Regions from separate parts of the Bradyrhizobium sp. SZCCHNS30572 genome, predicted to be linked through region 2. Evidence: predicted binding sites of a transcription regulator. Region 2 holds the regulator's gene; the other holds the start of a gene.

Region 1 (3,412 bases), 210 kb from region 2:
CTGGGCCCGTCCCACTGAGGTAGCCGGGTTTTCTCCCGGCTTCCGATCTCAGCATCAAGCCGCGCTGCGCTTGAGATGGCGGCCTTCCTTGACCTCTTCGATGATCTTGGCGCTGAAGGCTTCCAGATCTCCGGGATTGCGCGAGGTGATCACGCCCTGATCGACCACGACCTCCGCGTCCTGCCAATGCGCGCCGGCATTGGCAACGTCCGTCTTGATCGATTTGTAGGACGTCATCTTTCGCCCCTTGGCAATTCCGGTCTCGATCAGGAGCCACGGCGCATGACAGACCGCCGCAACGATCTTCTTGGCTTCAAAGATCTCCTTGATGAACCGCAGCGCCTTCGGCTCGAGCCGCAGCAGATCCGGATTGATCTGACCGCCCGGCAGCACGACGGCGTCGTAGTCCGAAGCAGACGCCTGGTCCAACGTCTTGTCGACCTTGACGGTCCGTCCCCAGTCCTTCTCATCCCAGCCCTTGATCTCGCCCGGCGCGAGCGAGATGATCTCGACGGTCGCGCCCGCCTGCTTGAGACGATCGCGCGGCACTTCGAGCTCGGATTGCTCGAACCCGTTGGTTGCGAGGATCGCGATCTTCTTTCCCTTGATATCCATTGAACTCTCCTGGCCATTCGACACCGCCGGCAACCTCGCGCTGGCCTCCATGTTCCGCCTGGCAGGCCGGGCGGATCGTCACAACTGGTCGATCGGGTCAGCGCTCGCCTGGGTGGAACCAGCCTGCCTATGGCGCCGTTTGTTTGGACGTCCCTGCCTTGAATGGATGGGCGGCGTCGAGCGGCACGGCATCGCTGCATCGGCGGATCGCAATCTGGAGGCGCTCGTGCCCTACGCATTGTTTGAGAATGACGAACAGATGACCCGCCCGTTTCGCACCGAGCGCGAGGTCTGGGAGGCCGCGGAACAGGCCGATCTCATCACGCTCGGCACGCATGGCGAGAAAATCCTCGACAACAATTTCGAGATCAAATCATGCGAGGCCACACCGGAAGAACTCACCGCCGCGCCGCCGGACATCGTATTGCCCGAAGCTCACACGCCCGATGCTGAGCGAGGGAGCCGGACTACCGACCAATCTTTCTCCTCACCGGCCAAATTGAAGATGCAGACGTCCTCGTGACCAGGCGCAGGTTGGCCTTTGCGGCTCTGGTGATCGTCGGCCATGTCGGTTCCAGGCCTGATCATCGGACTACGGACGAGCGGCGGATCGCTCGGCCTTATCGCCAGCGTCTCATGCGCGCCGGGCGCCGCGCTGCTTGCGAGGCAGTCGGCTCGCTTCCTCCAGCTTGAGCCGCTCCCGCTGTTGCCGCAGCCGGTCAAGCGTCTCCAGCAGGTGGTGCAAAAGCACTTCGGCGGCCGCCGTCGAGGCCCGAGCTCGCCGTAGCTGCACGATTTCACGGCGCTGCCGCCCGACCCGGAGACGCATACGGTCGATTTCGGCTCGAACCACACATAGATCGCGCATGAAGCACCCGAGCAGGAGCAGGATTGTACAATAGAACAAAATAGGAACACATTGCAAGCTTCCCCGTTGAAGCCGGGCAACAACGGGAGATCCCCATGGCCGAACAGCTGCAGAAAGATCCCGAGGACTGGGTGTCCGGAGCCGATCCGATGACGGATGCCCAAGCTTCCTACTTGAGAACGCTCAGCGAGCAGGCTGGCCGGTCCGATCCCGCGCGAGCGGAGATGACGAAGGCTGAAGCGTCCGAACTGATTGATGAGATGAGACGCGCCGCAGGGTTGGATTGAACCGGACATATTCGACTCACCAGGACGATGGGCCGGCAGATCGGTATTCCAATGTTGGCGATGCCGGTCCGAAGCTGTCGCGAATCAGAAATCGGTCGTTTAGTCTCCGCGGCATTTCGCGGGAGTCCACCATGGTTGCGGACAGTGACAGCAAGGTTGCCTGGCATCGCGCCCAGCTCAAAAAGAATCGCGCGACGTTGAAACAGATCGAGACGGCGCGGTTCACGGTGGGCGAGATCGCCGATGCGAAGGCGCTCGAACAGACCAAGCGGCAGGTTGCGGAACTCCAGGTCAAGATCCGCGAATCCGAGCACCTCATCGCTCAGCACGACAAGCAGACGCGACGCCCGCTGGCGACCGACCTGCGAAGCCTCTCGAATGTCGCTTGGCGCAACTGGACCGGCAATGGCCCGCGCTGAGGGCTCGCTGCCATTCAGTCCACGATCTTCTGATGCACGCCTCCAGGCCGTTGCATAACCGTAGACACATTCGACGGCTGTGATTTGCCAACCGTCGGCGCCCAGCGCTTCAGCCGTTCATCGCTCCTGCTGATTGCATCGAGGTCGATGCGTCCTTCCGCCAGAGCCTCCTTGGCGCAGGCGAGCGCGCGGTGGAACTGGGTGCCGTCATAGGCCACCAGCAACAGATCGGCGCCGCCGTTGAGAGCCTCCACGACCGCTTTGCAGAGGTCGCGGCCGTAGATCGCCCCCATCACGAGATCATCCGTCACGATCACGCCCTGATAGTTCCAGCGGCCGCGAATGAGTCCCTCAAGCACGGCTTTGGAATGTGAGGCAGGCCGCTCTGGATCGATCGCATCGACCGTCACGTGACCGACCATCATTGCCGCGTGCGAGCCCTGCAGCACCTGTCGGAACGGCCGCCAATCCGACCGTTCCAAGACATCTGCCGGCGTGCCGAGCTGTGCCGAGAAATGATGCGTATCGGCTGCGACGCGCCCCAGACCAGGGAAATGCTTGACGGCCGCGCGGACACCGCTTGCTTCCAGGCCACGGACGTAACCGAGCGCAATGTCGCCAACCACCGCGGGATCGTTGGAGATCGCGCGGCGGCCGATCAAGGTGTGGAAGTCCAGTCGGTTGCGTGTCCAGCTCGGGCGAAGGTCGACGACCGGAGCCAAATTGAAGGTGATGCCGGCAGCCGCGAGAGCCTCACCTTGGGCGCGCCCCATCGCGAACGCATCCTGCGCGCGCCGCGAGGCCGGCAGATCGGCCAGCGTTGCGAGGCCGGGCATGTTCGGCAGGGTCGGAGACAGGTGTGCGACGGCGCCTCCCTCCTGATCCGCCGCAACCAGCAGAGGTGGCAGCCCGGCACTCCGGCGCGCGTCCTGCAATCGCGCCATCTCGGCGCGCAGCTGAGGCTCGGTCCGGCCGCGGATGTTGTGGTGTGTCACATAGACGCCCGCGATCAACCCCTGTCGGGCCAACGCGGCTGCGTCATCGACGGCCGTGTAACCGACGATGAAATGTCGGCCGAGCAGATGCGCCACGTCGGGGGGCGTCCGGAACGTCTCGTACTTGCGCCAGGCAAACGTGAACTGCGTCGACGTCAGCATGATCAGCGGAACGCACCATGCTACGACCAGAGCGCGTCCGGCGGCCCCCCGCCGCCACCGACCGCC
Region 2 (3,412 bases):
TGAGTGCCGGGCAGCTCGAACGTGCCGAGATGATACTCGGTGTCGCCAGGTCCATGTTGCCAAGTCCATCGAACAGCGAGGGGCTTTCGGCCAGCGTGAACGCAGCGCGCGGATAGCGTTGCCAGATGGCGATGTCGTCAGCCGTGACTGTCAGCCATCCGAACACAAGCATATTGCAGCCGGGCTCGGTGATCCCGGCGGCCTTGTTCCAATCGATCTTGTTGACCACGGCGGCAGGCTCCCCCGGCACATCATGGCGGCCGAGGGATGTCGTTCCTATCCGATGCGATGCCGGGGCGTAAGGTTCGCCCGAGAGGACTTTGCGCTTGCAGAACCCAAATCTCCCACGGTCGAAAGCTCGCTCACGACCGAGAGAAATGCCGATGCGGAGACCCCTCAGGTGATGCTGATGCGGCGAATCGGTGTGGCCTGCGAAGGCGGCACGTCCTCGGCGATGTCCGGGCGTCGCTCCGCCGGCTGCTTGCTGACCGGCAATTGCAGCACGGTGACGCGCTGGCCCTCGCAGAGCTGGGTCACCAGCACGTGGCGGCCATCGGCGAATTCGATCGCGTCGTGATGGCGATCGGGAATGTGAGTCTCGATGCTGTTGAACTTTGCGACGCGCTCGCGGATCGTCCGGGTCCAGAGCCAGCGGCTGTCGTAGCGGACGTCCTCGGCGAAGGCCAACTCGGTGCCGGGCAGCATGCAGACTGCGACGGTCGGCTCGCTCTCCAGCGCGAAGCCGCGGGTGGCGGTGCCACGGAAGGTCATCGAGATCAACGTCTCGCCGACCTTGGCGGGACGGGACGCAACCGCATGGAGGCTGTAGTCACACATCGGATCGCTCCTCGTTGAGAGATAGCCGACCCACGCTCCCCCCGGACAGGCGCAGGCCTCTATCAGAGTGGACATCGATGGTGATGTTAGCGCGCGCTTCGCGGCAATTCTGCGCTGATCTGCATCGCGTGTGCCCGCGGCCGATCACAAGCGTTTGAGCATGCCGCGCTGCACATCATGAGGTGCATTCGCGCGTGACGTATTTTGCTGGGCAGCCTCCGATCGGCGGCGAAAGCGCGTGCGCCCGCCGCCCATCGACCGATCCCATTCGCGATCAGTACTTGCGGTACAGCCCGACCAGCTTGCCTTGGATCTTCACCCGGTTCGGCGGCAGGATGCGTACCTCGTAGGCGGTGTTGGCCGGCTCCAGCGCGATCGATGCGCCGCGGCGGCGGAAGCGCTTCAACGTCGCTTCCTCATCGTCGATCAGCGCCACCACGATGTCGCCGGTGTCGGCGGTCTCGTTGCGTTGGATCAGCGCCATGTCGCCGTCGAGGATGCCGGCATCGACCATGGAGTCGCCGCGCACCTCAAGCGCATAGTGATCGCCGTTGCCGAGCATGTCGGCAGGCACGCTGATGGTGTGGCTGCGCGTCTGTAGCGCCTCGATCGGAGTACCGGCGGCGATGCGGCCCATCACCGGCACTGCGACGGGGCGCTCGCCATCGTCCAGCGCGGGAGTGCTGGTGCGCACCTTGCCGAGATTGCCCTCGATCACCGATGGGGTGAAGCCGCGGCGGTTGTTGGCGGCCTGTGACAGCTCGGGCAGCTTGATCACCTCGATCGCGCGGGCGCGGTTGGGCAGCCGGCGGATGAAGCCGCGCTCCTCGAGCGCCGTGATCAGGCGATGAATGCCGGACTTCGAGCGCAGATCGAGCGCATCCTTCATCTCGTCGAAGGACGGCGGCACGCCGGCTTCCTTGAGCCGCTCGTTGATGAACCGCAGAAGTTCGTACTGTTTGCGCGTCAGCATCTCGACCTGGTCCCCGGTTTGTTGTCGTCCGAGTCCAGGAGCTGCGCCTCGCGCACAAACCGGCTGAGAGCGCCCTGGAGTCGGACCGTCATCGCGTCGCCCGCAACATACTAAAAACAAATCATGAACGGACACTATATGTTCGATGTGTGTTCCGCAATCCTAAAAATATGATGAACAGACCGGGCTTTACCGGGGAAGCGGCTCAGTTCGGCAGGCGCAGGATCTCGCACGGGCTGCCCGCAGGCGCCTTCGGCGCAAACGCCGGCCGGATCACCACAGCCTGCGAGAGCGCGAGATTGCCGAGCAGCGACGAATCCTGCTGGCTCACCGGGGTCGCGACCAGCGTGCCGTCGGCGCGCTCTTCGAGCTGTGCCCGCAGATAGTCCTCGCGCGAATCGTTCGGCCCCAGTTCGCGGCCGAGCAGGGCGGTCTCGCGCGGCATCACGGCCTCGTCACGGCCGAGCAGCCGCCGAATCAGCGGCACCAGGAACAGGATGGCGCAGACATAGGACGACACCGGATTGCCGGGCAGTCCGATCACCCTGATGTCGCCGAGCCGTCCGTGCATCATCGGCTTGCCCGGCCGCATCGCGATCTTCCAGAACGCCATCTCGACGCCCTCGGCTTCGAGCGCCTGCTTGACGAGGTCGTGATCGCCGACCGAGGCGCCGCCGGTCGTGATCAGGATGTCGGCCTTGGCCTCGCGGGCCCGGCGGATGCCGGCGATCGTCGCCTGCATCGTATCCGCGGCGATGCCCAGATCGATCGGGGTCCCGCCCTCGTTGCGCACCAGCGCCCGCAAGGCGTAGCCGTTGGAATAGACGATCTGGCCCGGGCCGGGCGTCGAGCCCGGCATCACCAGCTCGTCGCCGGTGGCGAGCAGCGCCACCTTCGGCCGGCGCCGCACCGGCAGCGCCGGATGATTCATGCTGGCCGCCAGCGACAGGTCGCGGTCGCTGAGCCGGCGCCCGGACTTCAGCAGCACCATGCCCTGGTGAAAGTCGACGCCCGCCGGCCGGATATGCCGGCCCTTGATCGCGGCCTCGGTGATCACGACGTGGCCGTCTTCGGCGATCGTGTCCTCCTGGATCACCACCGCGTCCGCGCCCTCCGGAACAACGCCACCGGTGAAGATCCGCGCCGCCTCGCCGGGTCCAACCACGCGATCGAACGGCCGCCCTGCCGCAACCTCGCCGATGACCTTCAGCCGCGCCTTGGCCTGGGCGGCGTCCGCCGCGCGCACGGCATAGCCGTCCATCGCCGACATTGCCTCGGGCGGCTGCGTCCGCAGCGCCGCGAGGTCCCGCGCCAGGATGCGGTGAAACGCTTCGTCCAGCCCGACCTGCTCCTCGGCCAGCGGCTCGGCGCCGGCGAGCACGGCGGACAACGCATCAGACACCGGCATCAGGGCCATGGGATTTCCTTCGGACGGAGACGGCAGATCGAATGAATCGCCTTCTAACCGAACGCGCACGGCGCGGCCAAGGGCCTAGGCCGCTCCCTGCGTTCTGACCGTCTGCTGTGGGCCGTTTCCGGGCCGCTGCCTCACGATCGCGCGAGAAAGTCTGCAATCAACCGCATGACCTCCTGCGGACGTTC

Evidence for each region. Region 2 encodes LexA, which represses DNA repair genes until DNA is damaged. Its sites were predicted from a motif close to TGTTCNNNNTGTGTTCNG; they were not measured.
Region 1: a site for LexA is predicted at 1,515-1,532, ahead of QX048_RS07615 (DUF3072 domain-containing protein). Genes of this name have one in related genera too.

Annotation. Positions count from the first base shown of each region.
Region 1 is NZ_JAUESY010000002.1:555,765-559,176, reverse strand. Features, by position in the region: gene QX048_RS07625 (type 1 glutamine amidotransferase domain-containing protein) at 55-615, opposite strand; gene QX048_RS07620 (hypothetical protein) at 605-1,138, shown strand; gene QX048_RS07615 (DUF3072 domain-containing protein) at 1,579-1,770, shown strand; gene QX048_RS07610 (hypothetical protein) at 1,902-2,189, shown strand; gene QX048_RS07605 (glycoside hydrolase family 3 N-terminal domain-containing protein) at 2,204-3,412, opposite strand, start outside.
Region 2 is NZ_JAUESY010000002.1:341,519-344,930, forward strand. Features, by position in the region: gene QX048_RS06540 (ComEC/Rec2 family competence protein) at 1-3, shown strand, start outside; gene QX048_RS06545 (hypothetical protein) at 397-837, opposite strand; gene lexA (transcriptional repressor LexA) at 1,112-1,810, opposite strand; gene glp (gephyrin-like molybdotransferase Glp) at 2,016-3,227, opposite strand; gene QX048_RS06560 (alpha/beta hydrolase) at 3,359-3,412, opposite strand, start outside.